Regions from separate parts of the Pseudarthrobacter sp. lyk4-40-TYG-27 genome, predicted to be linked through region 1. Evidence: predicted binding sites of a transcription regulator. Region 1 holds the regulator's gene; the other holds the start of a gene.
What was found. The regulator Rex, encoded in region 1, represses fermentation and respiration genes when NADH is low (regulators of the CRP and FNR family bind a similar motif). The targets are predictions, from matches to a motif close to CTTGTGAANNNNTTCACAAG.
Positions count from the first base shown of each region.

Region 2: a site for Rex is predicted at 10,959-10,978, ahead of araB (ribulokinase). Genes of this name have one in related genera too.

Region 1 is NZ_JARVSH010000004.1:504,043-519,428, reverse strand. It holds gene QRM96_RS10195 (3-deoxy-7-phosphoheptulonate synthase) at 1-1,018, shown strand, start outside; gene QRM96_RS10190 (helix-turn-helix domain-containing protein) at 1,162-1,374, shown strand; gene QRM96_RS10185 (30S ribosomal protein bS22) at 1,526-1,624, shown strand; gene QRM96_RS10180 (HAD family hydrolase) at 1,763-2,581, opposite strand; gene QRM96_RS10175 (glutaredoxin family protein) at 2,660-2,914, shown strand; gene QRM96_RS10170 (redox-sensing transcriptional repressor Rex) at 2,925-3,629, shown strand; gene QRM96_RS10165 (hypothetical protein) at 3,705-4,580, opposite strand; gene QRM96_RS10160 (YceI family protein) at 4,783-5,331, opposite strand; gene QRM96_RS10155 (histidine phosphatase family protein) at 5,534-6,214, shown strand; gene QRM96_RS10150 (TlpA family protein disulfide reductase) at 6,250-6,828, shown strand; gene QRM96_RS10145 (cytochrome c biogenesis CcdA family protein) at 6,844-7,599, shown strand; gene resB (cytochrome c biogenesis protein ResB) at 7,599-9,371, shown strand; gene ccsB (c-type cytochrome biogenesis protein CcsB) at 9,371-10,459, shown strand; gene QRM96_RS10130 (Hsp70 family protein) at 10,586-12,691, shown strand; gene QRM96_RS10125 (LuxR C-terminal-related transcriptional regulator) at 12,693-14,780, shown strand; gene QRM96_RS10120 (IniB N-terminal domain-containing protein) at 14,948-15,386, shown strand, end outside.
Region 2 is NZ_JARVSH010000002.1:9,032-24,417, forward strand. It holds gene QRM96_RS03495 (alpha,alpha-trehalose-phosphate synthase (UDP-forming)) at 1-1,312, opposite strand, end outside; gene QRM96_RS03500 (DsbA family protein) at 1,491-2,378, shown strand; tRNA gene QRM96_RS03505 (tRNA-Thr) at 2,528-2,601, shown strand; gene QRM96_RS03510 (ChaB family protein) at 2,720-3,145, shown strand; gene QRM96_RS03515 (elongation factor G-like protein EF-G2) at 3,230-5,401, shown strand; gene QRM96_RS03520 (MFS transporter) at 5,444-6,697, shown strand; gene mmsB (multiple monosaccharide ABC transporter permease) at 6,812-8,092, opposite strand; gene mmsA (multiple monosaccharide ABC transporter ATP-binding protein) at 8,097-9,626, opposite strand; gene chvE (multiple monosaccharide ABC transporter substrate-binding protein) at 9,725-10,852, opposite strand; gene araB (ribulokinase) at 11,122-12,870, shown strand; gene QRM96_RS03545 (L-ribulose-5-phosphate 4-epimerase) at 12,867-13,595, shown strand; gene araA (L-arabinose isomerase) at 13,622-15,142, shown strand; gene QRM96_RS03555 (LacI family DNA-binding transcriptional regulator) at 15,147-15,386, shown strand, end outside.

The DNA of each region.
Region 1 (15,386 bases):
CGAACTGCCCCTTGACGCCCGGGCGGCTGACGTCGTCGAACGCGGACGCGACCAGGTCCGGGCCATCATGGACGGCGTGGACGACCGCCTGCTGGTCATCGTGGGCCCATGCTCCATCCACGACCCCAAAGCCGGCCTGGAGTACGCCCGCCGGCTGGTCAGCCAAGCTGAAAAGCACAAGGAAGACCTGCTGGTGGTCATGCGGACCTACTTCGAAAAGCCCCGCACCACCGTCGGCTGGAAGGGCCTGATCAACGACCCCCGGCTGGATGGCAGCCACGACATGGTCACCGGGCTGCGCACCGCCAGGCAGTTCCTGCAGCAGGTGACCGCGCTGGGGCTGCCCACCGCCACCGAATTCCTGGAGCCGATCAGCCCGCAATACATGGCGGACCTGATTTCCTGGGGTGCCATCGGCGCCCGCACTACCGAAAGCCAGATCCACCGGCAGCTGGCCTCCGGCCTGTCCATGCCCATCGGCTTCAAGAACGGGACCGACGGCGGCCTGCAGGTGGCGATCGACGCGTGCGGCGCCGCAGCGGCGGCGCAGGCGTTCCTGGGGATCGACGGCGACGGCCGGGCGGCACTGGTGGCCACAGCCGGGAACCCGGATACCCACGTCATCCTCCGCGGCGGACGCAAGGGCCCCAACTACTCAGCCGCCGACGTCGAACGGGCCTCCGGGGAGCTGGCCGGAAAGGGCCTGAACCCGCGCCTGGTGGTTGACGCCAGCCACGCCAACAGCGGCAAGAGCCATCACCGCCAGGCCGAGGTGGCGCTGGAGATCGGTGCCCAGCTTGAAGACGGGGGCGCCGCGGCGCAGGCGATCGCCGGGGTGATGCTGGAAAGCTTCCTGGTGGGCGGCGCCCAGAACCTGGACGTTGCCGAGCATGCGGCCGGCCGCTCCGAACTCGTGTACGGCCAGAGCGTCACTGATGCCTGCATGGACTGGGACGTTTCCGCCTCCGTGCTGGAGCAGTTGGCTGCCTCGGCGCGGAAGCGCCGGCAGGCGAAATAGTGGCTTTACCTACTTTCACATCTGCCACATGAACATCTAGAGTATCTATTTAGGTGATTGGTGGATGGCTCAGCATCGGAACACCGCATTGGCACGTACCTGGGGTCACTGTTGTCCATCCGTCAGCAAAGGAAAATAGGGAAATGTCGGCAGAACAGAACTTCTCCAACGCGAAGTTCCTGACCGTGGCTGAAGTTGCCGAGGTCATGCGCGTCTCTAAAATGACTGTTTACCGGCTGGTCCACTCCGGCGAAATGCCGGCGGTGCGGTTCGGCCGCTCCTACCGGGTACCTGAGAATGCCGTGGAGCAGTACCTCAAGGGTGCCGTGGTGGACGGTCACTCCGAGACAGCCTAAGGCAGCTTGTCCCAAGCCGCCTCCGATAGGCGGTACCCTGTTAAGGAACGTTTTACGTCATTGTAAGAATCTGTCAGTTGTCCAGTTCGTAGCTCTGTCCACGAACCATTTCCATCAGACAGGTACTGCATCTAGTTTGTAAGGAACTTTCGTGGGTTCAGTTATTAAGAAGCGTCGCAAGCGTATGGCCAAGAAGAAGCACCGCAAGCTGCTTCGCAAGACTCGTCACCAGCGCCGCAACAAGAAGTAGCAATACTTCGAACAGCGTGGAGAACGCCCGTCGCCTGCAAGGCGGCGGGCGTTTTTTCGTGCGCTGGAGGGTACGGTGCGGGAACCTGCAGGCGGGGAAGGCAGACTCGCGGGATATCCAGACGCGCGTGAAAGCTGGCTACAGGCGCGGGCCGCGCATCCGGGCGAAGCCCTTCCACAGCCCGTAGATGGCGCCGCCAAAGGTTGCCACCTTAAGCCCGAAGGTGGCGGCGCGGCGGCCGGCACGGAAATCGTAGACCGGCCAGTTACGGTCGCGGGCGTGCCGGCGGAGCTTGGCATCGGGGTTGATGGCCACGGGGTGGCCTACCAGGGAAAGCAGCGGGACATCGTTATAGGAGTCGCTGTACGCCCAGCAGCGCTTCAGGTCCAGGTCCTCCTCGTCGGCGATGGCCTGGACAGCCACGGCCTTGGCCGAGCCATGCAGGATATCGCCCACCAAACGGCCGGTGTACATTCCGTCGGAGACTTCCCCGACCGTGCCGAGGGCGCCGGTCAGGCCCAGGCGGGTGGAAATGACCGTGGCAACTTCGATGGGCGTGGCCGTGACCAGCCACACCCGGCGGCCCACGCGCAGGTGCTGCTCGGCCAGGGCCTTGGCACCCGGCCAGATCCGGGAGGCGATCATTTCGTCATAGACCTCTTCGCCCAACGCCCGGATATCGTCAACGCTGATGCCCACAGCCAGGGTCAGGGCCGAGTCCCGGACGGCGTGGACATCATCCATGTTTTCACCGCGGGCCACAAACTTGAACTGTTTCCAGGCCATACCAGCCGCCTGCCTCAGGGTGAACGCCCCGCGCTGGTGCATTTTCCGGGCCACATGGAAGAGGCTGGCGCCGCGCATCAAGGTGTTGTCCACGTCGAAAAACGCCGCTTCACCGGGCTGCGGCGCAGTGACGGGCCGCGTGACTACGGCGACGTATTTCTCCTCGGGCATGGACTCGAGTCTAGTCAATAGGCCGGCCCGCCGCCGTCGGCGTCGCCGGCATGCCGCGAACGGCGATACCGTTAAGCCATGGCTACCCCCCGCGTCGTCCTGGTCACCAAAGCTGACTGCCACCTTTGCGAAGAGGCGCGCGACGCCGTCGGCCGGGTTACCGCCTCGTTGGGACTGACCTGGGCCGAAGAGTCGGTGGACCACCAGCCCGAGCTGCGCGAACGCTATGCCGAGGAAATCCCGGTGGTCCTGGTGGACGGGGTCCAGCGCGACTTTTGGAAGATTGACGAAGCCCGCCTGGAACGCGTGCTGCAGCGCGCCATGGCCCGGTAGGGGGAGGCCAATGACGTCCTTGGAACCAACGTCCCAGCCTGTCCCGGACATTCCGGGCGCCACCGGTGCGCCGGCCAAGCAGATCCCGCCCGCGGCGGTGGCCCGGCTGACCCTGTACCTCCGTGCCTTGAACACCTTGCTGGCGGAGGGCGTCGAGCGGGTCTCGTCCGAGTCATTGGCGGAGGCCTCCGGCGTCAGTTCCTCGACGCTGCGCAAGGACCTGTCCCATGTGGGGTCCTACGGCACCAGGGGAGTGGGCTACGAGGTGCAGTACCTCAGCCGCCATATCGCAGCGGCCCTTGGCCTCACGCACGACTGGAAAGTCGCGATCGTCGGCGCCGGAAACCTGGGCAAGGCCCTGGCCCGGTACGGCGGCTTCGAATCCCGTGGGTTCGACGTCGTGGCGATCTTCGACGCCGACCAGATGGTGGTGGGCAACGAGGTGGGCTGGCTGCGGGTCAGCGACGTGGCAGACCTTGAAACCGTCCTGCACCGCACCGGAGCCAACATGGTGGTGCTGGCGCTGCCGGCGGCGGTGGCCCAAGGCATCTGCGACCGCGTGGTGGCCGCAGGCGTGCACAGCGTCCTGAGCTTCGCGCCTGTGATGCTCCAGGTCCCCGAAGGCGTGAACCTCCGCAAGGTGGACATGGCCACCGAGCTGCAGATCCTGGCCTACCACGCCCAGCGGGCACAAGCGCCGGGCCAGACCGCGTAAGGACCACCGGATAAAAGAAAACGGCCCGGGACGCTGCGAGGCGTCCCGGGCCGTTTTCGGTGGTGTGGCAGGCTGCTACCGGCCGTAGGGGTTTCCGAAGCCGCCGGCATACGGGTTGCCGAACTGCTGCTTCCGGAAGTACGGGGCGGCCGCGGGAAGGTAGAGCAGCACAATGGCCGCGATGCCCAGGACCGTGCCGACGGTGGCGAACGACGGAACCCCGAAGAGGCCCAGCACCGACAGGGCCGCCAGCACCGTCCCCAGGATGCGTGCCCAGTTCTTGCCCTTGCGGACGAAGAATGCCACCAGCAGGTACAGTCCGGCCCCGATGATGGCGAAGACCACCAGGGTTCCGGCGATGACGCCCTTGATGTCGTCGTACGTGATGCCCGCGTCGCTGGCCTTGACCTGCTGGTCAAAGGCCTGCCGGAATGCCGGATCATCAAGCTGGGTCAACCCGGTGAGCAGGGAGATGACGAAGATCACGGCGGCTGCGATCAGCATCCAAAAGGAAATGTTGACCAGTTGCGGGATGCCGGTGCTTGCCGCCGGCTGCGGCTGCTCCGACGGGTACTGGCCGTAGGGGGACTGGCCGTAGGGCTGCTGTCCATAGGGCTGCTGCTGTCCGTAGCCCGGAGCCTGCGGCGGGTTCTGCCCGTACTGGGGGGCGTTCTGCCCGTACTGGGGCGGGTTCTGGCCATACTGCGGAGCGTTTTGCCCGTACTGCGGTGCTGCCGGCGGCTGCGAACCAGGTGCGTTCTGTCCGTATTGCGGTGCGTTCTGCCCGTACTGCGGTGCTGCCGGCGGCTGCGAACCAGGTGCGTTCTGCCCGTACTGCGGGGCGTTTTGTCCGTAGCGGGGCTGTTCGCCGGCCGGCTGGCCGTTGCCTGGCTGGTCGTTTCCGGATGGCGGATCGTGCGGCACGGGAGGCGGGACGGGAGGAGTACTCATGGGCGTTCCTTTTGCAGGTCGGGATCCGGGCGGGCTGCCGGGAATCGGTCCTGTGCCGCCCCCAGCATGGCTTAGGTCCACCGTACCCCCGGCAGCCCTGGTTGTGCGTGATTCCGCAGGGCTGTTCCCCGTGCGACGGGCCTTAAACGCGGCACCCCGGCACCAGGCGAAATGCCTGCTGCCGGGGTGGGCCGGAGCGGAATCAGGCTGCGGGAGCGATGAAGGCGAGCTCCAGGTTGATGGCAACCTTGTCGCTGACCAGCACGCCGCCGGTCTCCAGGACGGCGTTCCAGGTCAGGCCGAAATCCTTGCGGCTGATGGTGGTCTCCGCGGAGACGCCTGCGCGGGTGTTGCCGAACGGGTCAACGGCCACGCCGTTGAACTCGGTCTCCAGGGTTACCGGGCGGGTGACGCCCTTGATGGTGAGGTCACCGCTGAGCTCGTAGCTGTTGCCCTTTGCCACCAGGCCGTTGGAGACGAAGGAGATCTCCGGGAACTTCTCCACGTCGAAGAAGTCCTCGCCCTTGACGTGGCCGTCGCGGTTGGCGTCGCCGGAGTCGAAGCTGGCGGTCTTGATGGTGGCGTTGATCTTTGAGTCGGCCACATCCTCGACGAGGTCAAGCGTCGCGGCGGCTTCGGTGAACTGGCCGCGGACCTTGCTGATGCCGGCGTGACGGACGGTGAAGCCGATCTCGCTGTGGGAGTTGTCCAGGGTCCAGGTGCCGGTGGTGACGTCTGCGGGAAGTGCCATGATGATGCTCCTTGTTCGTAATGCCTGTTGGGGTCATGCAGTTGAACCTTCATCGGTTGAAGCCTCAACTAACTTGCTGCATCCAGTATAAACATGCATTTGCATCTTTTGTTCCCCCATTCGGAACATTTCTCCAGAAACTTAAGTTCTACTTTTTGTAGAAGATTTCGGATCGCACGCCATCTTTGAGAAACTGGTAAACATGCCCCAAGCCACTGTCCATCTGCTCCGCCACGGCGAGGTCCACAATCCCGACGGCGTTCTGTACGGACGGCTCCCCGAATTCCACCTCTCCGAACTGGGGCAGGAGATGGCCAGGACCCTCGCCGAGCACTTCCGGCAGCGTGCCGAGCAGGGCGCACGGATCACCTACCTGGCCGCGTCGCCGCTGGACCGTGCGCAGGAAACTGCCCGGCCGACGTCGGAAGCCCTGCACCTGGAAATCCACACGGAGCCGCGGATTATCGAGGCGGAAAACTACTTCGAGGGCATGAAGGTCACCAAGGCAGAACTCCGCCGGCCCAAGCACTGGCCCCGGCTGGTCAATCCACTGCGCCCGTCGTGGGGCGAGCCCTACACGCAGCAGGCGGCCCGCGTTGCCGCCGCAGCGCAGGACGCCCGGCTCCGGGCAATTGAACTGGCCGCCGGCGATTTCGGTGCCGCAGGACCCGAGGCCATCCTCGTGAGCCACCAACTGCCCATCTGGGCCGCACGGCTCAGCGCCGAAGGCCGGCCCCTGTGGCACGATCCCCGCAAGCGCGAGTGCACGCTGACCTCCGTCACGTCCCTGGTGTTCGACGACGCCGGCTCCCTGGTGCGGGTCGACTACAGCGAACCCGCCGCGTCCCTTCTTCCCGGTGCCGCCAGCACCCCTGGAGCCTAGCTGTGACCAATGATTTCCTCCCTACGCGCCGGAGCATGCTCGCCGCGGGCGGCCTGGCCCTCGGCGCACTGACCCTGGGCTTGTCCGGCTGCGCCCAGGAAGACGCCCTGGCCAAGCAGGCAAAGGCCGGCGACAACAAGAACTACGTGGCAGGCGACGGTTCCGTCACCGAATTCGCCGCCGGCGACCGCAAGGAAGCCGTCCAGATCCAAGGGGCACTCTTCAGTGGCGCCAAGGTCACCCCTGCCGACTTCCAGGGCAAGGTCAGCATCCTGAACTTCTGGTTCGCCGCCTGCGCCCCGTGCCGGGTGGAGGCGCCCATCCTCGAAGAACTCCGTCAGGAGTTCAAGGACCAGGGCGTGCAGTTCTTCGGCGTCAACCTCCGGGATGAGAAGCCCACGGCGCAGGCGTTCGAGAAGACCTTCAACCTGACCTACCCGAGCTTCGATGACAAGGACGGCGGCGTCCTGCTGTCCGTGTCCGGCCTGGTTCCGCCCGGGGCAGTTCCCACCACCCTGGTCCTGGACAAGCAGGGGCGCGTGGCGTCCCGGGTCCTCGGCGAGATCGAAAAGGGCACCTTGAAGGCCCTCATCACCGCCGCCGTGGCGGAGTAGGGCGGCCCGGGAACCGTGAACAGTCCCTTCGCCGAAGCCATCCTCAGCGGCTCGCTCCTCCTGGCCATCCCGGTGGCGCTGCTTGCCGGGCTGGTGTCCTTCCTCTCGCCCTGCGTGCTGCCCCTCGTTCCGGGCTACCTCGGCTACGTCACGGGATTGAGCGGCGTTGACCTGCAGAAGCAAAAGCGCGGCAGGATGCTGGCCGGCATCGGCTTGTTCGTCCTGGGCTTTTCGGTGATCTTTGTCCTGCTGGGCGGCGCCTTCGGGCAGCTGGGCACCCTGATCAGCGGCAGCCGCAATGCCTGGATCACCCAGCTCCTGGGGATCCTGGTGATCGTCATGGGCATCGTGTTCATGGGCGGCTTCAGCTGGCTCCAGCGGGACGCGAAAATCCACGCCAAACCCCCTGCCGGGCTCTGGGGAGCACCGTTGCTGGGCCTGACCTTCGGGTTGGGCTGGGCGCCGTGCATCGGGCCTACCTACTCCGCCGTGCAGCTGCTGAGCCTCTCCGGCGGATCGTCCGCAGCCAAGGGCGCATTCCTGGCGTTCGTCTACAGCCTGGGACTGGGCATCCCGTTCCTGCTGATCGCGCTGGCGGTGCGCCGCGGGATGGGCGTCATGGCGTTCTTCCGCAAACACCGCCTTGCCATCCAGCGGACCGGCGGCGGCATCCTGGTGGTGCTGGGCCTGCTGATGGCCACCGGCGTCTGGGGAGCCTGGGTGACCGGGCTGCAGTACTGGTTCCAAACCGACGTGAAGTTGCCGATCTGATGAGCGAGCGTGTGAACGTAAAGAAGAAGCAAGCCACCCCTGTCGCGGAAGCCAAGGCAGAAGCCACCCTCCCGGTGCTGGGCCCGGTTGGCATGCTGCGGTGGGCCTGGACCCAGCTGACCAGCATGCGGACAGCACTGTTCCTGCTGCTGCTCCTCGCCGTCGCCGCCGTCCCCGGCTCCCTGTTCCCGCAGCGGCCTGCCAACCCCTCCGTGGTGACCCAGTACATCAAGGACCACCCGGACTACGGCAAGCTGCTGGACTCCCTGCAGCTCTACGACGTCTACTCCTCGGCCTGGTTCTCCGCGATCTACCTGCTGCTCTTCATCTCGCTGATCGGTTGCGTGGTGCCGCGAGCCATTGCCCACTACAAGGCCATGCGTTCCCAGCCGCCGCGTACCCCGCAGCGTTTGTCCCGGCTCCCCGAATACGGCACCCTGGTGGTTCCCGCCGACGCCGGGATCCCGGCGTCGGACGCCATCCGCAGCGCCGCCGGGCTGCTCCGCAAGCGCGGCTACCGCGTGGAGGTCAGGGATGCCGACGGCGCCCTGCCGTCCCTGGGTGCCGAGCGTGGCTTCCTGAAGGAAGTGGGCAACCTGGTCTTCCACACCTCGCTGATCGGCGTGCTGGTGTCCGTCGCCGCCGGCGGCCTGTTCGGGTACAGCGGCCAGCGCATCCTGGTGGAAGGCGACACGTTCGTGAACACCCTGGTGGGCTACGACCAGTTCAACCCGGGCACCAACTTCCAGTCCAGCCAGCTCCAGCCCTACTCGCTGCAGCTGGACAAGTTCAACATCACCTTTGACCGGGAATCGAAGGGCAAGTTCGGCCAGCCCATCGACTTCTCGGCCGCCGTCACCACCAAGGAAACCCCGGACGCCCCCGCCAAACAGGAAATCCTGAAGGTCAACGATCCCGTGAGCCTGGGCGGCACCAGCATCTACCTCACCGGCAACGGCTACGCACCCGTGGTCACGGTCCGCGACGGAGCCGGGAACATCGCCATGCAGGGCCCGGTGGTGGCCAAGCTGCAGGGGGACAACTACTACTCCTCCGTGGTGATCAAGGTCCCCGACGCGAAGCCGGACCAGCTGGGCTTCGTGGGCTTCTTCCTCCCCACCGCGTTCGTCACGGACAAGAACGTTTCGTTCAGCGCCGACCCCGAGCTGTTCAACCCGCAGCTGACCCTGAACTCCTACTACGGCGACCTGGGCCTGAACAGCGGTGCGCCGCAGAACGTCTTCGAACTCGACGTCAGGAACCTGACGCCGCTCAACGCGAGGAACCTGGCCGCAGGCGGCATCACCCTGGCTCCGGGCTCCAGCTACACCCTGCCGGATGGCAAGGGCACCATCAGTTTTGACGGGGTGAAGCGCTACATCGGTGTGGACATCCACCACAACCCGGGCCAGGTCTACGCCCTGGTCTTCGCGCTCCTCGCGGTGGCGGGCCTGATCGTCTCGCTCTACGTCAACCGCCGGCGCGTCTGGGTGCGCACCGGCACCGCGGCGGACGGCCGGACCATGGTGGAGTACGGGCTCCTGGCCCGCGGTGAGGACCACCGCCTCGCCGGCGAGGCGGCCGCCCTCCGGAAACTCTTCGCCACGGAATGGCAACTGCCCGAGGACAACGCCGCCGACGAAACGGCATCCGACCACGCTGATGCCGAAGGCACCGCCGGGTCCCAGCAAACTCCCAGCCGGGCAGGCGATAATGTCGCAGGCTCCGTCAGCACCCCAGCAGGCCCCACCGGGCCCGAAAAGGACCAGTAATGCCATTTGGAATCAACGAAACCATGGGCCAGTACAGCGAACTCTTCATGCTGCTGGCGGCGGGTACCTACACGGTGGCTTTCATCGCCTTCGCATGGGACCTGGCCAAAAGCAGCAAGGCGCTGCGCGCAGTGGACCTCAAGGCGGCCCAGGCGGGTGCCCCGGCCAAGGTTCCCGTAGCAGCCGGCGTTGGCGCCGGCTCCGCCGAGGCCCGCCTGGACGGGCCCGCCGGCCGGGCCGAGCGGCCGTCGTCGTCAACTGCCAAGGCCAACGGGGCAGGTTCCGGCGGCGTCGCCACGGCCGACGGCGACATGAAGTACGCCGCGGAGCGCCGGGTCCCGGCGCGGGTCGCCGTGGCCCTGACCACCCTCGCCGTCCTCATCCACGGCGCCGGCGTGGTGACCAGGGCCCTTGGTGCCGGCCGGGTGCCATGGGGCAACATGTACGAATTCCTTACCACCGGCGCGTTCCTGGTGGCGGCTGTGTTCCTCCTCTCCCTGATCCGCCGCGACCTCCGCTTCCTGGGCACCTTCATAGTGGGCCTGGTCATCATCATGATGGTTGCTGCATCCGTGGCCTTCTGGACCCCCGTCGGCCACCTCGTGCCCGCGCTGCAGAGCTACTGGCTGGTCATCCACGTTTCCATTGCGGTGCTGTCGTCCGCCTTGTTCACACTGACGTTCGCCATGTCCGCCCTGCAGCTGGTCCAGTCCCACCGGCAGAAGGCCGTCGCCGCAGGCGGCGCCGACAAGCTCGGCTTCATGCGCCTGGTGCCCTCGGCGCTCAGCCTCGAAAACCTGTCCTACCGCATCAACGCCATTGCCTTCATCGGCTGGACCTTCACGCTCATGTTCGGTGCGATTTGGGCGGAGAAGGCCTGGGGCCGGTTCTGGGGCTGGGACACCAAAGAGGTATGGACGTTCGTGATCTGGGTTGTCTACGCCGGCTACCTGCACGCCCGGGCCACCCGCGGCTGGACCGGAACCCGCGCCGCCTGGCTGTCGATCGTGGGCTACTGCTGCGTGATCTTCAACTTCACCATCGTGAACACGTTGTTCAACGGGCTCCATTCCTACTCCGGGCTCTAAGCCGCCGGCATCGAATAACCATTCGATGTAGCAACAGGGCTGTTCCCCGGTCCTTCGGAAATGCTACTTTGGTCAGGTTCCCTGTGATGAAGTTTGCAGGCGGATCACCAGTTTTCCGAGGTACCCATGAGCTATGCTCTCGCCGTCGACGTCGGAACCAGTTACACAGCGGCCGCCGTTGTCCGTTTCGACGAAGGTGCTTCGCCCCTTCCGGAGTGCCTGCCGTTAGGCCTCCGAGGAACGTCCGTGCCCTCCGTTGTGTACTACCCGGAAGAGGGCCCGGTCCTGGTGGGGGAAGCCGCGGAGCGTCGCGGCCTTGACTCACCCGGCCGCGTCATCCGCGAGTTCAAGCGGCGCGTCGGTGACGACGTCCCGTTCGCCCTGGGCACCCTGGCGGTACGGCCTGAAGATGTGTTCGCCACCGTGGCCCGGTGGGTGGCCAGCCGTGCGGCCGAACGCGAAGGCGCGCTCCCGGCGGCCATCTTCCTGACCCACCCGGCAGCCTGGGGAATCCACCGGCTGTCCGCCATCCGCGACGCGCTGGCCGCCCACGGCCTGGACAACGTCACGCTCCTTCCCGAACCCGAGGCTGCGGCCCTGCACTACGCCTCCCAAGTGCGGGTGGAGGACGGAAGCACCATCGCGGTGTACGACCTCGGCGGCGGGACCTTCGACACCGCCGTGCTAAGGAAGTCCGGCGGCGGCCGCTTCGAGCTCCTGGGCCGCCCCGATGGCATCGAGGACCTGGGCGGGGCGGACTTTGACGCCGCCGTGTTCCGCTACGTCGCGCAGCATACCGGCACTGTCCTGGCGGACCTCGACCCCGCCGATCCCGCCGTGATGGGCGCCCTGAGCCGGCTCCGGCGTGAATGCGTCGAGGCCAAAGAGGCCCTCTCTGCGGACAGCGAAGCCACCATTCCGGTGCTGCTCCCCGGCGTCCAGCAACAGGTGCGGCTGGTGCGGGCCGAGTTCGAGGCGCTGATCGAGGACCCCGTGCGGGACACGGTGGACGCGCTGGAACAATCACTGGCCAGGCTCCACCTTGAAGCCGCGGACCTCTCCGCGGTCCTCCTGATCGGTGGCTCGTCACGGATTCCCCTGGTGGCGCAGCTGGTGTCCGAACAACTGGGACGGCCCATTGCGGTGGACGCCGATCCGAAATCATCCATCTGCCTCGGGGCCGCCGTGGCGGCCGTCCTGGCACACGCAGCGGCCGCCCCGGCCCTGGCCGCCGCGTCCGGGCCTGTTGCCGCGGCAGCCGGGGGCCCGGCCGCCGTCGTCCCTGTTCCCGCAGCACCAAGCGTGTCCGGTGCCCCGGTCAGGCCCAGCTGGTCACGCCAGCATGCGACGACGGCGGGGGCCTTGGTGGGGACGGGCCGGCTTACCGGAGTGCGGGGCGGCCGAAGGGGTGCGCACGCCCCGAAACCGACGGTCCGCGTCACGGCGGTCGCCGCCGCGGCCGCCATCCTGACGGTCCTCACGGCCACGACCGCCCAAAGCCCTGCCGGGTTGGGGAACCTGACGTCGATATTCGTCCCGCAGGCAGGGGCCGACACCGGAGCTTCCGGTCCGGGAACGGCCACCGGCCCGGCAGGGACGGAAGCCCCGGGCACCGGGGGAGCCGCTGTCGCGGTGAACCCGCAGCCGCTGGTCGGAATCGAGGCCGTTGCGAAAAAGCCGCTCGCGCCGCAGGCGGGCCTGGACGTTTCCGCCTCTCCCACCAGCAAACAGCAGGAGCTGGGCGGTGCGGCGACTACGGGCGCCGGGGCCGCCGATGGTGCCACGGCCGGGGGCGCCCCGGCAGGGACGGGGACCGCCGGCACAGGAGTGGTGCCTGAATCCGTGACCGTGGCTCCCGCGCCGCCACCGGATACCGCCCCGCCCGGCAGCACGGGCCCCGGGACGGGAACTGCCTCTCCGTCGGACACCGCGACACCGACGGAGACCGCGCCGCCGAGTACCACCACCGAACCTACGCCTGTTTCCGGTTCCACGAGCCCCACCGACCCGGCCACCTCGGCAGCACCCACGCCCACACCGCTCTCGACGGCGGTGCCCACCACGACCGGGGTTTCTGACCCGGCCACGGCTCCCATCGTGTCCCCGACATCGGTAGACCTGACGCCCGTGCCGGCCACCGCCCCATCCCCGACGCCCGAGGAAACAAACCCTACGCCCACGCCCACTGATGCGGCCGTGGCGACGGCCCCGACGACGTCCCCGGCGGCCTGATATGGACGGGAACCTGCAGCGTGTGGAACGGCCCGGATCCCTGCACGCTGCGCTGCAGCAGCACCCGGGGCACCCGCCCCATGCCGCGGAATTAGTGGCCACGCAGTTGAGGGGGGCCAACGGTGCAGTACGCGAACTGCTGCTGGCGCTTTCCGTGGGTTTCGCATTGCCCGGTCCGCTGCCGGCAGAGCTTCAGCACAAAGTTGGCAGGGGAGCGGACAACCTTGACGCCCTGGTGGACCGCGCCGAGTCAGCGGGGCTGCTGATGCCGGACGGCTCGGTGGTGGGCCCGGCCCGGCACGCCCTGTTGGCCGTTACCCCGACCGCCAAGATCCATGCCCTCCAGCGGGAACTCGTAACCGTCTTCGCGTCCGCAGGGCAACCGCTCGGAACCATTGCCCGGGAACTGGCACGGGGAGGCCTCGCAGATCCGCGCGTAGCCATGGAACTGGAGCAGGCCGCAGACGCGGCGCTGCAGCATGACCCCAGGCTCGCCTCGCAGCTCTACGAGGAGGCCCTCCTGGCCGGAGCCGATCCCCTGGCAACTGCAGCCCGGCGCGCGCAGGCCGCAGCCGGTGACGGGGAACTCGACGCCGCGGCGCGGATCATCGACACCCTCCTGGTCAGCCCAGACCCCCCGGACGTCCGCCGCGGCGTCGATGTGGCCGCCTCCGTGTGGGCCCAGCGGGGAATGCTGGCCCGCGCCGGCGACGCCTACAACTGGCTGGGCCCCGAGCGCGTGGGGGCATCCGCGCCGCTGGCCGCCGTCGCCATCCTGGGGACCGGAGACCTCAAGGGCGCGGAAGCCTTCTTTCCGCCGGGAGCCCCGCAGGCCTCCCCGACACTCCTCGCGTCCGCACTGCTCCAGACCGGCGAGGGAATCCTCGCCTCCCTGGGGGAGAAACCGCAACAGGGAATCGCCGTACTGATCCATGCCTCGGACCTGCTGAACTCGGCCGGCACGGCGCTTCCGTTGCCGGAAACACCCGGTGCACTGGCCGCACTGCTGGCCCTGCACAGCGGGGAGCCGCACCTGGCCGAGACAGTATGCCGGGCAGCCGTGGCGGCGGGCCAAGGAGGAAGCGCCGCCCAGCCAAGGCTCCTGCTCATCCAGGCCTGGGCGGCCATGATGCAGGACAAACCCGACGAGGCGCGGCTGGCAGCCACGGAGGCCGCCAAGATCAACCACTGGCCGCTGGTCCCGCGTGACGAATTCCTCAGTGCGGCGCTCGACGTGGGGCTGGCCCGCAGGAATGGCGAGGTTCCGGAACTCCTCCGGGCCTGGGAACGCGCCCGCGAGGCCATGCTGCATACATCCGTGGACCTCTACAGCGTGCTGCCCTGGGGCGAACTCCTCATTGCCGCGTCCCGGCTGCGGGAGACGCGCCGCGTGGCGCATTACGTGGACGAGGCGTGGAAGCTGCTCGGCCGCCTGGGGGAACCTCCCTTGTGGACCGTTCCGCTGCATTGGGCCGCGGTGCAGGCTGCGCTGCTGAACGAGAGCCCCGCCGACCTCGCCCCACACGCGACGGCGCTGGCCAGGGCCTCGACCCACAGCCACCTCGCCGCCATCCTGGCCGCCGCGGGCAAAGCCTGGGTTTCGGTGCTGGCCGGGAGGTTCCGGCCCGCCGAAGTGGAGGGTGCTGCCAGGCTGCTGGGCGGGGTGGGGATGCCATGGGAGGGGGCACGCCTCGCCGGGCACGCTGCCGCGCGGGCTGAGGACCGCAGGGACATGATGCGCCTGCTTGCCTGCGCCCGGGACCTCCACCCGCAGGGCGGCCCGGCCGGGACGCCGGAGGTATCGGCAGGAACCAACGCCGAGACCGGCGGAAAGGGCCAGCCTGACGCCTCGGGACTGAGCGAGCGGGAGAAGGAAGTGGCCAGGCTGGTGCTGGAAGGCAAAACGTACCGGGAGATCGGGGAGTCCATCTACATTTCGCCCCGGACGGCGGAGCACCACATCGCCCGCATCAGGCGCCGGCTTGGGGCCGAGAACCGCTCCGACCTGCTGGCCCGCCTGCGCCTTGCCCTCGGCACCGACAATTCCGCGCCGGCCAAACCCCAGCACCTGCATCCGCGGCAGGAATGAAACCCCTAATGCCCCTAGCGGCGGGGGTGCCCGAACCCCGCATCCAGGCCCGCCGTTAGGGGGAATGAGCCCGATGCCCCGTGCACGGCTGCGAACCTAGGTTTGAACCAGGCCGGGTCCTGCACCCGTCGATTCCGAAACTCGAAGAAGATGTGAGGAGCAGGCAGATGCCAACACTCGCGAACGACCTCGTGCAGTTCCTCATGAAACTCTTCGGCGACCGGGAAGCAGTCCAGGCGTTCCTGGACAACCCGGAACGGGCGTTGGCGGACCACGGATTGGGCAACGTATGTTCGGCCGATGTCGACGCCGCCATGCCTGTTGTCCTCGACTACGCCCCCATCACGGTCAACGCTTCCTCGTTCGAGCGGAGCTACAGCAGCGGCGGTAACGGCCCGTGGACCGGTCCCGCGGGCCCGGCGGCAGGGCCCGGCGGCCATGGCACGGGCTACGGCGGTACTGCCCACGACCCTGACGACCACGCCTACGCAGTCCAGCAGCTCCACCACGTGGTGGACCATTTCCCCCACACCGCCGGCGCCACCATCGTCGATGAGCGGGCCACCATCGCAGGCCAATCCGCGCCACAGAACGTCTGGGCCCACG
Region 2 (15,386 bases), on a different contig from region 1:
CCTGCTTGAGCTGGTCCGCTGCACCCGCGAATTCGCTGAGGACCAGGGCGCCGTCGTTATTGTTCCGGGCGGTGACGTACTCCTTGGCCACCAAGTTCATCCCGTCCCGGAGGGCGGTGACGAGCATGACGTCCGCGGCCAGGTAGAGGGCCACCATTTCCTCCACCGGGTAGCTGTGGTGCAGGTAGCGGACCGCGGTGTTCTCAAGGGTGTCGTAGGTGCCGTTGATGTGGCCCACGGTCCCTTCCACCTCCTCGCGGAGCAGCCGGTACTGTTCCACCCGCTCCCGGCTGGGCGATGCCACCTGGATCAGTGTGGCCTCGCCAACGGTGAGCCGGCCGTCCGCCAGGAGCTCTTCGAAGGCCTTAAGCCGGTGGCGGATGCCCTTGGTGTAGTCCAACCGGTCCACACCCAGCAGGATCGTTTTCGGGTTGCCCAGGTCCTGCCGGATCTGCCGGGCCCGTTCGATGATTTCTGGCCTGGCGGCGAGCTCGGTGATCTGCTTGACGTCGATGGAGATCGGGAAGGCCTGCGCCCGCGCAATGTGCGTGATCAGGCCATCCTGGCCCTTGACGTGCACCTGCTGCTGCTTGACGCTGGCACCGAGGAACCGGCGGGCGGACCGCATGAAGTTTCCGGCGTCGCTGACGCGCTGGAAGCCCACCAGGTCGGCACCGAGCAGGCCGTCGATGATGGCCTGCCGCCACGGGAGCTGGGCAAAGATTTCCGGCGGCGGGAACGGGATGTGGTTGAAGAACCCGATCCGGAGATCGGGCCGCGCTTCGCGGAGCATCCGCGGAACCAGCTGCAACTGGTAGTCCTGGACCCAGACGGTGGCGCCGTGGTCCGCGTACCGCACCACGGCGTCGGCGAACCGGCGGTTGACCTTGCGGTAGGCATCCCACCAGGCCCGGTGGAATTCCGGCGGAGCGATGACGTCGTGGTAGAGCGGCCAGAGGGTGGCGTTGGAGAAGCCTTCGTAATACAGCTCCACGTCGTCCGTGCTGAGCTGTACCGGGACGAGGTCCATACCGCCATGGCTGAACGGCTTGACGGTTTCGTCAGGTGCTCCGTGCCAGCCAACCCATGCGCCGTCCGTCTTGGTCATCATCGGTGCGAGGGCAGTCACCAGTCCGCCGGGGGACCGCCGCCAGCCGGATCCGTCGTCACCCCCGTCGGCGGGCGCCACTCGGTCAACCGGCAGCCGGTTCGAGACCACCATGAAGTCGTACTTCGTGTGCGCGGCATGGCTGGAATCCGTACCTGCGGCCTGTGCCGTGCCGGCGGGTTTTTCCTGGACGGGTGTTTGCATTGCGGCCCCCTGGGGTTGCTTGTGCCTCTAAGCCACACTAGCCGGACGGAATCATCGGGGCTATTCGTCCGTTGGTCAACCCGGAGGAATGGTTGAAACCGCAAGCTCCCAGATTTCTCCCCTAAAATGTGGGGGTGCCACCTAGTGGTCCCCCTTCGTCGACCGACCCAAGGAATTCATGAGCCCCGCAAACGAAGTACGTAAGTCCAAGGCTGAGCGAACCGCGGAGGCGCGGGAAAAGGCGCGCCTGATCCGTGAAGCACAGGCAAAAAAGGACAAGCGCAACAAGCTGCTGATCGGCTGGGGCATTGTCGCGGCTGTGGTGGCCATCCTGGTAGTGGTGGCCCTGGTGGTCACCAGCAGTTTGAAGCAGAATGCCCCGATTGCGGATCAGGGGCCCACACCGGCCAACGCCAACATCCATGGCGGCGTGACCCTGCTTGCCAACTCGGATGTGGCCAAGAGCGACCCGGCAACGGTGGACGCCAATTCCGTGGGGGATGCACCGAAGACTCCGCCGGCGGAAGTAGTTGCACCCGGCGCGGAAGCGGAGGCCGGCAAGCCGGTCAAGGTGGTCCTCTACGTCGACTTCATCTGCCCCATCTGCAAGAACTTCGAAACGCAGTACAACGACCAGCTCACGTCCTTGCGCAACGACGGCAAGATCACCGTGGAGTACCGGCCGCTCGGCTTCCTGGACAGCCGGTCCACCACCAACTACTCATCACGTGCGGCGAATGCGGCGGCCTGCGTTGCCAACACGGCTCCGCAGAAGTACGCCGACTACTTCAGTGCCTTGTACGCCCAGCAACCGGCTGAAGGCAGTGCCGGCCTCTCGGACAACGACCTCAAGAAGATGGCCTCAGACATGGGCGTGGACATCGGTTCCTGCGTAGATGACAAGACCTACCGCCCTTACGTGAAGTACGCGACGAAGGAGGCCTCGGCCATCGGTGTCACGGGGACGCCGACCGTCTTCGTTGACGGCAAGCAGTGGGGCAAGGGAGACAGCGCCCAGACGCCGTTCCCGGACTTCCTGCAGGCAGCCATCGCCGCCAAGGGCTAAACGCCGGGAATCCTCGCAAGGGCCCGCTTCGGAACGCATCCGGGGCGGGCCCTTTCGCTGTCCGCTGCCGGTGTGGCGGCGTTTTTACCCCCGGCGGGAGTTGGGCTAACCTTATCTAGCGCCTTGACGGCGCAGGCCCCCAGGGCCACGCCTCCTTAGCTCAGTTGGCCAGAGCACCGCTCTTGTAAAGCGGGGGTCGTCGGTTCGAATCCGACAGGGGGCTCCGGTGCGACGGCCCCGGTTCGAGGTTCCAGGAACTTCGGCCGGGGCCTTGTCTTTCCCGGGGATTATGCTGGACCCATCCCAATAATCAGCCTGCTGACTAAAGGAGGATGGGTGCCATGCCCAAGACCGGAAAGAATGACCACGCCCGCAAGGAAGAACTCCCTTCGACCCTGCAGCGGTCCGGGCGAAAAGCCCAGGACACGTTCGCCAAGACCTACGATTCGGCCCTCGAGTCCTACGACCATGACGAGGAACGGGCAGCCCGCACGGCGTACGCGGCAGTGAAACACAGTTACGAAAAGGTGGGCGACCACTGGGAGCCCAAGGAAAAACGCGGTCCGTCGGACAAGCACGCCGAGGAGGGCCTGCGCTCAACCGAACCCACAGCCGGAGGCGTTGATGCCAACGCGTCCAAGGAACACCTCTACAAACTGGCCAGGGAGCTGAACGTCAAGGGCCGCTCGACGATGGACAAGGCCCAACTGGTGGAGGCACTCCAAAAGGCGAACACCAAGGCAACCCGCAAAGCCCGCAGCAAATAGTCTCTGCTCTTGCCGTCCCGCCGCCCAAGGTGTCGAATCAGAGGATACGTCCAGTCCGGCCGGCAATGATGCCAGGAGGTTCCCATGTCGGTGAAGAGCACCAAGGAGTCAGTGCGGGCGGCCGGCGGCAAAAGCGGCCCCGATGCACGCCGGGCAGATCAAAACGCCGGCATTGCCGCCTCGGACCCCGGCCGGATCCGCAACGTGGCCCTGGTGGGGCACTCCGGCGCCGGAAAGACGATGCTTATCGAGGCCTTGCTCGCCGCAAACGGCATGATCACCCGCAAGGGCTCCATCGTGGACGGAACAACCGTCAGCGACTCCGACCCGGCGGCTGTGCACCAGCAGCGCTCGGTCACGCTGTCCTTGGTGCCGCTGATGGTGGAGGACGTCAAAGTGAACCTGATGGATACCCCGGGCTACCCGGATTTCATCGGGGAGCTGCGGGCCGGGTTGCGTGCCTCCGATGCTGCACTGTTCGTGGTCTCCGCGGTGGACGGAATTGATGCCACCACCACCGCGCTGTGGGGCGAGTGCGAACACGTGAGGCTCCCGCGCGCCGTCGTCATCACCCGGATGGACCATCCGCGCGCAGACTACGGGCGGACCCTGGCCGCCTGCCAACAAGCCTTCGGCGACGGCGTTTTGCCGCTGTGCGTGCCAGTGCAGGGGGAGGGGGCGGATGCCGGTTTGCTGGGCCTGCTGTCCCGCGAGGTCACCGATTACTCGTCGGGTGACGCATCGCCCGCAACCCGCCCGGCTGACCCTGCCGAGCTCGAGGCAGCAGGGCCGGCCCGCGGAACCCTGATCGAGGGAATCATCGCCGAAAGTGAAGACGAGACTCTCATGGACCGCTACCTGGACGGTGAGGACGTCGACCAGGCAGCGCTCGCAAACGACCTGGAAACCGCCGTCGCCCGCGGCTCATTCTTCCCGGTGCTGCCTACCTCCGCCGTCACCGGGCTGGGCACCGCCGAACTGCTGGAACTGCTGGTCCGTGCTTTCCCGCCGCCGGGGGAGCGCAGCCTGCCTGACCTGACCGACCTCGCGGGAGAGCCGGCCGGAACCCTGTCCTGTGACCCGTCCGGTCCTCTGGCCGCGGAGGTGGTACGGACATCCAATGATCCCTTCCTGGGCCGCATCTGCCTGGTGCGGGTCTTCTCCGGGACCCTGCGTGAAGATTCGCCCGTGCACGTGGGCGGCCACGGACTGGCCGACCGGGGCCACCAGGACCACGACACCGACGAACGCGTAACCCACATCTACTCGCCGTTGGGGGCCAGCCTGCGGCCTGTGCCCTACTGCGTGGCGGGGGACCTGTGCGCCCTTGCCAAGCTGGGGAGCGCCGAAACAGGGGACACCATTTCGGCGCGGGACACGCCGCTGCTGCTGGCCACCTGGGAAATGCCCGAGCCGCTGCTGCCGGTTGCCGTGGAAGCGGACTCCCGGAGTGACGAGGACGCGCTGGCCCGCAGCCTGGGCAGGATTGCGGCGGGCGATCCCACCCTGAGGGTGGACCGGAACGCCGAAACGCACCAGCTGGTGCTGTGGTGCATGGGTGAGGCGCATGCGGAGGTAGTGCTCGACAGGTTGCGCGAGCAAGGCGTGAAACTCCACACCGTTGACGTGGTGACGCCGCTGCGGGAAACCTTCGCCGCGCCCGCCACAGGCCATGGCCGCCACGTCAAACAATCCGGCGGCCACGGCCAGTACGCCGTCTGCGACATCGAAGTGGAACCCCTGGACCGGGGTGCTGGGTTCGAATTCGTGGATAAGACCGTGGGTGGCGTCATCCCGGGAACGTTCATCCCGTCGATCGAGAAGGGCGTCCGGGCGCAGATGGAGCGGGGTGTCTCCGCAGGCTTCCCCGTGGTGGACCTGCGCGTGACCGTAGTTGGCGGCAAGGCCCACAGCGTGGATTCATCCGACGCCGCCTTCCAGTCGGCGGGGGCCCTGGCGCTCCGCGAGGCTGCGGCCGCGGGAAAGATCCAGCTCCTCGAACCGGTGTCCGCGGTGGCCATCACGGTGTCGGATGAGCACGTGGGGACGGTCATGAGCGACTTGTCCGGCCGGCGCGGCCGCCTGACCGGCACCACTTCCTCCGGCCAGGGCCTCACCGAAATCAGTGCCGAAGTTCCGGACCAGGAACTCCTGAGGTACGCGGTGGAACTGCGTGCCTTGACCGCCGGCACCGGCAGGTTCCGCCGGCACTACCTGCGCCACGAACCGGTGCCATCGAATTTCAGCCCCTCCTGATCCCGCCCGGGCAGGAACATCGCCAAGGAACGCCGGCCACCCGTGAACGCCGCTGCACGAAAAATCCAGAACATCTACCTGACGTTGACGCTGGGCAACACCCTCGCGGCGTCCTTTATCTGGGGCATCAACACACTGTTCCTGCTCGATGCGGGCTTGAACAACTTTGAGGCCTTCGCCGCGAACGCCTTCTTCACGGCAGGCATGGTGCTCTTCGAAGTACCCACCGGGGTGGTCGCGGACAGTTGGGGGCGGCGGGTGTCGTTCCTGCTGGGCACTGTCACCCTGGCCGGGTCCACCTTCCTTTACTACCTGCTCTGGCAGTTGCACGCGCCGTTCTGGTGGTGGGCGGCCGTTTCGGCGCTGCTGGGGCTCGGTTTTACCTTCTTCTCCGGCGCGGTGGAGGCCTGGCTGGTGGATGCCCTGCACTTCACCGGCTACGAGGGCACCCTCGAAGCGGTCCTGGGCCGCGGCCAGATGGTTTCCGGCATCGCCATGCTGGGCGGTTCGGTGGCAGGCGGGGTGATTGCGCAGGCCACCAACCTGGGGGTGCCGTTCCTGCTGCGCGTCGCGGTCCTGGTGGCCATGTTTGCCGTTGCGTTCTTTCTCATGCACGACGTCGGCTTCACGCCCGAGCGCTCGGCCCACCCGTTGCAAGCCACCCGGGCAGTCCTCCGGGCTTCGCTCGACGGCGGGCTAAGGAATCCGCCCGTGAGGTACATGATGCTGGCCGCGCCCTTTACCGAAGGCGTGGGCTTTTACGTCTTCTATGCCCTCCAGCCCTACCTGCTGCAACTGTTCGGCGATCCGAGGGCCTACGCCATTGCGGGCCTGGCCGCAGCCATTGTGGCCGGGGCCGACATTGTGGGCGGCTGGCTGGCGCCGCAGGTCCGGAAGCTGGTGCACCGGCGCACCACCGTGCTGATCGGCTCCAACATCATCAGCTCGGTGGTTTTGGTGGTGCTGCTGGCAACCAACGTCTTTTGGCTGGCGCTGGTGCTTCTGGCCCTCTGGGCAGTGGTGGCTTCCGCCGGCACCCCGGTCCGCCAGGCCTACCTCAATGACATGATCGCCTCCCAGCAGCGGGCCACCGTCCTCAGCTTCGCTTCGCTCATGGGCTCAAGTGGCGGGGTGGTGGTGCAACCGCTGCTTGGCAGGGCGGCGGACCTTTACGGCTACCCTGCATCCTTGGCCATGAGTGGCGTTGTGCAGTTGCTGGCGGCACCATTCATCCTGCTGAGCCGGCGGCGGCGCTCGCCGGCCGATGCCGGGGCGGGCCTGCCGGCCGCGCCCTGACCAGGTTGGGAGGCACTCACCGGACGACATGCAGCGAAGGCCCCTGGCCGCGGACGGTATGCGTCCGGGGCCAGGGGCCTTCGAAGAACTGCCTGCCGGTGGCAGAAGCCGGTATTACTTGACGACTGCCTCCACCGGTTCGCTGGCCACCGGCGCCAGTTTTTCCGCGGTGGGCGGAGGAGTGGTCTTCAGCCTGAACCGTCTTCCAAGGTCGCTGCCGCCGCCGCTGCGGTTCTTGTTGAAGATGTCGAAACCGACGGCGATCAAGAGCACCAGGCCCTTGATCAGCTGCTGGTAGTCCGTGCCCAGGCCCAGGATGGACATGCCGTTATTGAGCACACCCATGATGAGTCCGCCGATCATGGCCCCGGCAACGGTGCCGATGCCGCCGGTGACGGCCGCACCGCCAATGAACGCCGCCGCGATCGAATCGAGTTCGAATCCGGTTCCGCCTGCCGGTTGGGCCGAGTTGAGCCGGGCCGTGAAGACCAGGCCCGCCAAAGCTGCGAGGACGCCCATGTTCACGAAGAGGCGGAACGTCACGGCCTTGGTCTTGATTCCGGACAGCTCAGCTGCATGCAGGTTGCCGCCGATTGCATAGGTGTGCCGGCCAAACACGCTGTTGTTCATCAGTGCCGTGTAGGCGATCACCAGGAATGCCAGGACCACCAGGACGATCGGCGTGCCCCGGTAGGACGCCAGCAGGAAGGTGATGATGAGCATCAGCAACGCGGTGAAAGCGGTTTTGATGACGAACCAGACCAGAGGCTCGCTTTCGAGATCGAACTTCTTGCGGATGCGGCGTTCCTTTAGGGCCTGGATCAGGAGTGCCACGGTGGCGCCCACGCCAAGGATGACCGTGAGCCATTCCAGTACTGACGTGCCGCCGGAGATGTCCGGGAGGAAGCCTCCGCCCAGGGCCCGCAGCTCCGCAGGGAACGGCGTGATCTGCTGGTTCTTCAGGGTGATGAGCGTCAGGCCACGGAAGATCAGCATGCCTGCGAGCGTGACGATGAAGGCCGGGATTCCCACGTATGCGATCCAGTACCCTTGCCAGGCCCCGACGAGCGCGCCGACCAGCAGGCACGCAGGGATTGCGGCCCACCATGGCCAGCCCCAGTGCACGATCATGACGCCGGCGACGGCACCGATGAATCCCGCCACGGAGCCGACGGACAGGTCGATGTGGCCTGCGATGATCACCATCACCATGCCGATGGCCAGGATGAGGATGTAACTGTTTTGGACCACCAGGTTGGTGACATTCTGCGGCTCGAGCAGGATCCCGCCGGTGAGTCCTTGGAACAGGAGGACGATCAGGATCAGGGCGACGAAGATGCCAACTTGGCGGAGGCGGCTTGTGAGGAATCCGAGCGACTCTCTTAGGGCTGACATTTCGCTATTCCTTCTCTTTGGTCATGTAATGCATCAGTGATTCCTGGGTGGCCTCGGCGATGGGCACTTCACCGGTGACATGGCCGGCGGCGAGGGTGTAGATGCGGTCGCAGATACCCAGAAGCTCGGGAAGTTCCGAGGAAATGACGATGACGGCCTTTCCTTCGGCCGCGAGCCTGGCAATGATCGTGTAGATCTCATACTTGGCGCCGACGTCGATCCCTCGGGTGGGTTCATCAAGGATGAGGACGTCCGGGTCGGAGAACATCCACTTGCTCAGGACCACCTTCTGCTGGTTGCCGCCGGAGAGCTTCCCGGTGATGGCGGCGACGGAGGGTGCCTTGATGTTCATGCTGGTGCGGTAGCCGTTAGCTACCACGGTCTCCTGGTTTTTGTCGACGAATCCGCGCTTCGCGAGCTTGCGCAGCGATGCCAGCGAGATATTACGCTTGATGTCCTCGATCAGGTTCAGGCCGTAGTGCTTGCGGTCCTCCGTGGCGTAGGCAATGCCGTGCCTGATCGCGTCCGAGACGGTGGACGTATTGATCTCCTCGCCGTACTTGTAAACCTTGCCTGAGGTGGCCGTGCCGTAAGTGCGGCCAAACACGCTCATGGCCAGTTCCGTCCGGCCGGCGCCCATGAGCCCGGCAAGGCCCACGACTTCGCCCTTCCTGACGTGCAGGTTGGCGTTGCTGACTACCATGCGGGCGTGGTCCTGCGGGTGGCGGACGGACCAGTCTTCGATCCGGAGGACTTCCGCGCCGATGTTCGGCTCGCGTTCCGGGTAGAGGCTCTCAAGGTCACGGCCCACCATGCCACGGATGATCCGCTCCTGGGTGATCTGGCCTTCATCGAGCCGAAGGGTCTCAATGGTCTTGCCATCGCGGATGATGGTGACAGCGTCTGCCACCTTGCGGATCTCGTTGAGCTTATGGCTGATGATGATGCTGGTGACGCCTTGGCCCTTCAAGTGGAGGATCAGGTCCAGCAGGTGGCCGGAGTCCTCATCGTTGAGGGCGGCCGTGGGCTCGTCCAGGATGAGCAGCTTCACTTCCTTGGACAGCGCTTTGGCGATTTCCACGAGTTGCTGCTTGCCCACGCTGATGTGCTGTACCGGGGTGACGGGGTTTTCATCGAGTCCCACGCGGGCCAGCAGTTTTGCTGCCTCCAGGTTGGTCTTCCGCCAGTCCACCCATCCCTTGGTGGCCTGTTCGTTGCCGAGGTAGATGTTCTCGGCGATGGAAAGGTACGGGCTCAGGGCGAGTTCCTGGTGGATGATCACGATGCCCCGCTTCTCGCTGTCCGAGATGCTGGCGAAATTGCAGGGTTCGTTTTCGAACAGGATTTCCCCGTCGAACGTGTTGTGCGCGTATACGCCGGACAACACCTTCATGAGCGTTGATTTGCCGGCGCCGTTCTCACCGCAGATGGCATGGACTTCTCCACGGTTCACATCAAGGGTGACATCCTGCAGCGCCTTCACGCCCGGGAACGTCTTGGTGATTCCTCGCATTTGAAGAATGGGTGTGTTCATCGTCAATTCCCACTGACTGGTCGAATCTTGGCCTTCCTGCTGCTGCAGGAGGTTGCGGGAGGGCTGCGGCCGGACGGCCGGCCGCAGCCCCCGGCTGTCTACTTGACGTCGGCGTCGGTGTAGTAACCCGAGTCGATCAGTTCCTTCTTGTAGTTGTCCTTGGTGATGATCACGGACTTCAGCAGGTAAGCCGGGACAACCTTGACCTTGTTGTTGTAGGTCTTGGTGTCATTGGTTTCCGGTTCCTGGCCCTTGAGGACGGCGTCCACCATCTTGACCGCCTGGGCGCCGAGCTGCCGGGTGTCCTTGAAGATGGTGGAGTACTGCTCGCCGGCAACGATGGACTTCACGGAGCCCTTCTCGGCATCCTGGCCCGTGACGACCGGCAGGCTTCCCTTGGCGTAGCCGCCGGTGCTGGTGAGGGCCGAGATGATGCCGATGGACAGTCCGTCATAGGGGGACAGGACGCCGTTCAGCTTGGTACCTGAGCTGTAGGCGGACGTGAGGATATCCTCCATGCGCTTCTGCGCCACGGGTGCTTGCCAGCGGAGGATCGCGGCCTGTTCAAACTTGGTCTGGCCGCTGGGGACCTTCAAGGTGCCGGCATCCATGTACGGCTTGAGGGTGTCCATGGCGCCGGTCCAGAAGAAGTTGGCGTTGTTGTCGTCAGGGCTTCCGGCGAAGAGTTCGACGTTGAACGGACCCTTGCCGTCCACTTTCTTGCCACTGGCGTCAAGGAGTCCCAAGCCGGTCAGCAGCGAGGTGGCCTGCTGGACGCCGACCGTGTAGTTGTCGAACGTGGTGTAGTAGTCCACGTTCGGGGTGCCGTTGATGAGGCGGTCGTACGCGATCACTTTGACGTTCTGCTCCTTGGCCTTGGCCAGGACATCGGTCAGGGTGGTGCCGTCAATGGCGGCGATGATCAGCGCTTTGGCGCCCTTGGTCAGCATGTTTTCGATCTGCGAGACCTGGGTTGGGATGTCGTCATTGGCGAACTGGAGGTCTGTCTTGTAGCCAAGGTCCTTGAGCGACTTCTCGACGTTGGCGCCATCGGCAATCCAACGCTCGGATGTCTGCGTGGGCATCGAGATCCCAACCAGCGAGTCGGCGGGCTTCGCCGCGCCGCTGGATTCGGTTGCCGCGCCACGTGAGCCGCAACCGGTGGCGCCCACCGTCAGCGCGAGGACAAGGGCCACCGCGCCCACGATTTTTTTGATTCTCACCATTTTCTCCTTCCGCGGCAGCACTGCCGCGAAGTGTTATTGGACGAGGCAGCAGCGATGCTCCCTGGTCCTGGCCACATTGTTGATGTGTCGGTTCAATATAGACTGATTTGTGAACGCTAACAAGAGGCGGCTATCAAGTGCATGAACCTGCTTCAATTTCATTGACTTCTGCTTTGTTAGCGTTCACACTTGCTGCAGCGCTTAGCTCGACCGTGACCCCTAGACAACCCCGGCAATGAGGCCCCTGCCTCCCGGGCGGAGGCAACCGAATGCCAGATACATCCTTCAGTTCCAACCCTGACCTCTGCGTCGTCGGCGTGGATTACGGAACCCTTTCCGGCCGTGCCGTGGTGGTGCGTGTCCGCGACGGCAAGGAACTTGGGAGTGCGGTCCATGCGTATCCGCACGCGGTGGTCACCGACGTCCTGCCACGTGACACAGCGGGCGACGACGGCGCGCGGCTTCCCGGGGAGTGGGCGCTCCAGGTGCCCAACGACTACCGGGAGGTGCTTCGCACTGCCGTCCCGGCAGCGGTGGCTGACGCCGGGATCGACCCGGCGGCCGTCGTCGGTATTGCCACGGACTTCACCGCCTGCACCATGGTGCCTGTCATGGCCGACGGCACCCCGCTGAACGAACTGCCGGGCTATGCCAACCGGCCGCACGCGTACGTGAAGCTGTGGCGCCACCACGCGGCGCAGGGGCAGGCCGACCGGATCAACCGGCTCGCCGCCGAACGGGGCGAGGACTGGCTTCCCAGGTATGGGGGGCTGATTTCCTCGGAGTGGGAATTCGCCAAGGGGCTGCAGCTTCTGGAAGAGGACCCCGAGGCCTACGCCGCAATGGACCGCTGGGTGGAGGCGGCGGACTGGATCGTCTGGCAGCTGTGCGGCAGGTATGTCCGCAATGCCTGCACGGCCGGCTACAAGGGCATCTACCAGGACGGGCGCTACCCCTCGGAGGATTTCCTGGCTGCCTTGAACCCGGAGTTCAAGGACTTCGTCAGCTCCAAACTCGAGCACACCATCGGTCGGCTGGGTGACGCCGCCGGCACACTGACCGCGGAGGCCGCAGCCTGGACCGGGTTGCCGGAGGGCATCGCCGTGGCGGTGGGAAACGTTGACGCCCATGTGACGGCCCCGGCAGCGAAGGCGGTGGAACCCGGCCAGCTGGTGGCCATCATGGGCACCTCCACCTGCCACGTCATGAACGGCACGGAACTGCGTGAAGTACCGGGAATGTGCGGGGCCGTTGACGGCGGCATCGTTCCCGGCCTGTGGGGCTACGAGGCGGGCCAGTCGGGCGTGGGAGACATCTTCGGCTGGTTCACGAAATACGGAGTCCCGCCCGAATACCACCAGGCGGCCGAAGCTGCCGGTCTGGGGATCCACGAATACCTCACCGAACTGGCCTCGCGGCAGGCCATCGGGGAGCACGGGCTGATAGCCCTGGATTGGCATTCCGGCAACCGCTCGGTCCTGGTGGACCACGAGCTCTCCGGCATCGTGGTGGGCCAGACGCTCGCGACCAGGCCCGAGGACACCTACCGCGCCCTTCTGGAAGCCACAGCCTTTGGAACGCGCACCATCGTGGACGCCTTCCGCGACGCCGGGGTTCCGGTCAAGGAATTCATCGTGGCCGGCGGCCTGCTCAAGAACAGGCTCCTGATGCAGATCTACGCCGATGCCACCGGCCTGCAGCTTTCCACTATCGGCTCGGAACAGGGCCCGGCCCTGGGGTCGGCGATTCACGCCGCCGTCGCGGCCGGCCACTATGCGGATATCCGCCAGGCCGCAGCGGCCATGGGCGCCGAACCCGGGGAGGTCTACACTCCAATCCCGGAAAACGTGGCCGCATACGAGGAACTCTTCCAGGAGTACAAAACCCTCCATGACTACTTTGGCCGGGGCAGCAACGACGTGATGCACCGGCTTAAGGCCATCCAGCGACGGGCCGCCAGTACGGTGCTGCCCGGTACCGGGTCCGCCGTCCACTCTGTCGTGGAGGTGTCCGCATGAGCGTCCGGCAGGGAACCGAAGCCGCAATCCTGGAAACCATCGCCCGGATCCGGGAAGACGTATGCGCCCTGCACGCAGAGCTAACCCGCTATGAACTGGTGGTGTGGACTGCGGGCAACGTCTCGGCCCGGGTGCCCGGCACCGACCTCATGGTCATCAAGCCGTCCGGCGTCAGCTACCAGGACCTGACCCCGGAGCAAATGGTCGTGACCGACCTGCACGGCACGCCGGTGAGGGGCACCAATGTGGGTGGCGGCGGCACGGTCGATTGGGGCAACCCGGCCCTGTCGCCGTCCTCGGATACTGCCGCGCACGCCTATGTGTACCGGCACATGCCCGAGGTGGGCGGGGTGGTGCACACGCACTCGACGTATGCCACCGCGTGGGCTGCGCGGGGTGAGGCCATCCCCTGTGTGCTCACCATGATGGGGGATGAGTTCGGCGGTTCCATCCCGGTGGGCCCGTTCGCGCTGATCGGCGACGATTCGATCGGCCACGGCATTGTGGAGACGCTGAAAAACTCGAACTCACCGGCGGTCCTGATGCAGAACCACGGCCCTTTCACCATCGGCAAGGACGCCCGTTCTGCCGTGAAGGCCGCCGTGATGTGCGAGGAAGTGGCCCGCACTGTCCATATCTCTCGGCAGCTCGGTGAACCCCTCCCGATCGACGCAGGCCATATCGACTCGCTCTACGCCCGCTACCAAAACGTCTACGGGCAGTAATCCCCAAACCTTTAACAGGAGTACGCATGAACACCGCAGCAAACACCACCCTGGACGGCTACGAGGTCTGGTTCCTCACCGGCAGCCAGCACCTCTACGGGGAGGAAGTCCTCAAACAGGTTGCCGCCCAGTCCCAGGAGATCGCCAACCAGCTGAACGCCAATTCCGCCGTCCCGGTGCGGATCGTCTGGAAGCCGGTCCTGACCGACTCGGATGCCATCCGCCGGACCGCGCTGGAAGCGAACGCCGATGACTCAGTCATCGGCGTGACGGCCTGGATGCACACCTTCAGCCCGGCCAAGATGTGGATCTCCGGCCTGGACCTCCTGCGCAAGCCACTGCTGCACCTGCACACCCAGGCCAACCGCGACCTGCCCTGGGCGGACATCGACTTCGACTTCATGAACCTGAACCAAGCCGCGCACGGCGACCGGGAGTTCGGGTACATCCAGTCCCGCCTTGGCATCGCCCGGAAGACCGTCGTCGGGCACGTCTCCAACCCCGAGGTGGCACGCCAGGTGGGTTCCTGGCAGCGCGCGGCCGCCGGCTGGGCCGCCGTCCGGACCCTGAAGCTGACCCGCTTCGGCGACAACATGCGCAACGTCGCCGTCACCGAAGGCGACAAGACCGAGGCCGAGCTGCGCTTCGGCGTCGCGGTGAACACGTGGTCCGTCAATGAGCTCGCGGACGCCGTGCACGGCGCGGCGGAGGCCGACGTCGACGCCCTGGTGGCCGAGTACGAGGACCTGTACGACGTGGTGCCGGAGCTCCGCGCAGGCGCGGCCAGGCATGAATCGCTGCGGTACGGCGCCCGGATCGAGCTGGGCCTGCGCAGCTTCCTCGAAGCCAATGGCTCCGCCGCGTTTACCACCTCCTTCGAAGACCTGGGGGCCCTCCGCCAACTGCCCGGCCTCGCCGTGCAGCGGCTCATGGCCGCCGGGTACGGCTTTGGCGCCGAAGGCGACTGGAAGACCGCCATCCTGGTGCGCGCCGCGAAGGTGATGGGTGCCGGCCTGCCCGGCGGCGCCTCCCTGATGGAGGACTACACGTACCACCTGGAACCGGGCGCGGAGAAGATCCTGGGCGCCCACATGCTGGAGGTCTGCCCCTCGCTCACGGCGTCGAAGCCGCGCCTGGAAATCCACCCGCTGGGCATCGGCGGCAAAGAGGACCCGGTCCGGCTGGTGTTCGACGCCGATGCCTCCCCGGGCGTCGTCGTCGCCCTGTCCGACATGCGGGACCGCTTCCGCCTGGTGGCCAACGCCGTCGACGTGGTTCCCCTGGACCAGCCGCTGCCCAACCTCCCCGTGGCCCGCGCGCTCTGGCAGCCGAAGCCGGACTTCGCCACGTCCGCCGCCGCCTGGCTCACCGCCGGCGCCGCCCACCACACCGTGCTCTCCACCCAGGTGGGCATGGAGGTGTTCGAGGACTTCGCCGAGATCGCCAAGACCGAACTCCTGACCATCGACGAGGGCACCACCATCCGCCAGTTCAAGAAGGACCTGAACTGGAACGCCGCCTACTACAAACTCGCCGGCGGGATCTGATTCCGTGGCGCAGCCCGGCTACCGGCCCCGGCGGCGGCTGCCAAGGCTTGAGGACGTGGCGGGGCTGGCCGGGGTCTCGCACCAAACCGTCTCGCGGGTGGTCAACAAGCACCCCAACGTCAGCAAGGAGACCCGGCACAAGGTGGAAGCGGCGATTGCCGAACTCGGCTACCGCCGCAATACAGCAGCACGCAGCCTGGTCACCCGGCGCTCGCAGACCATCGGCGTCCTGGGCAGCGAGTTG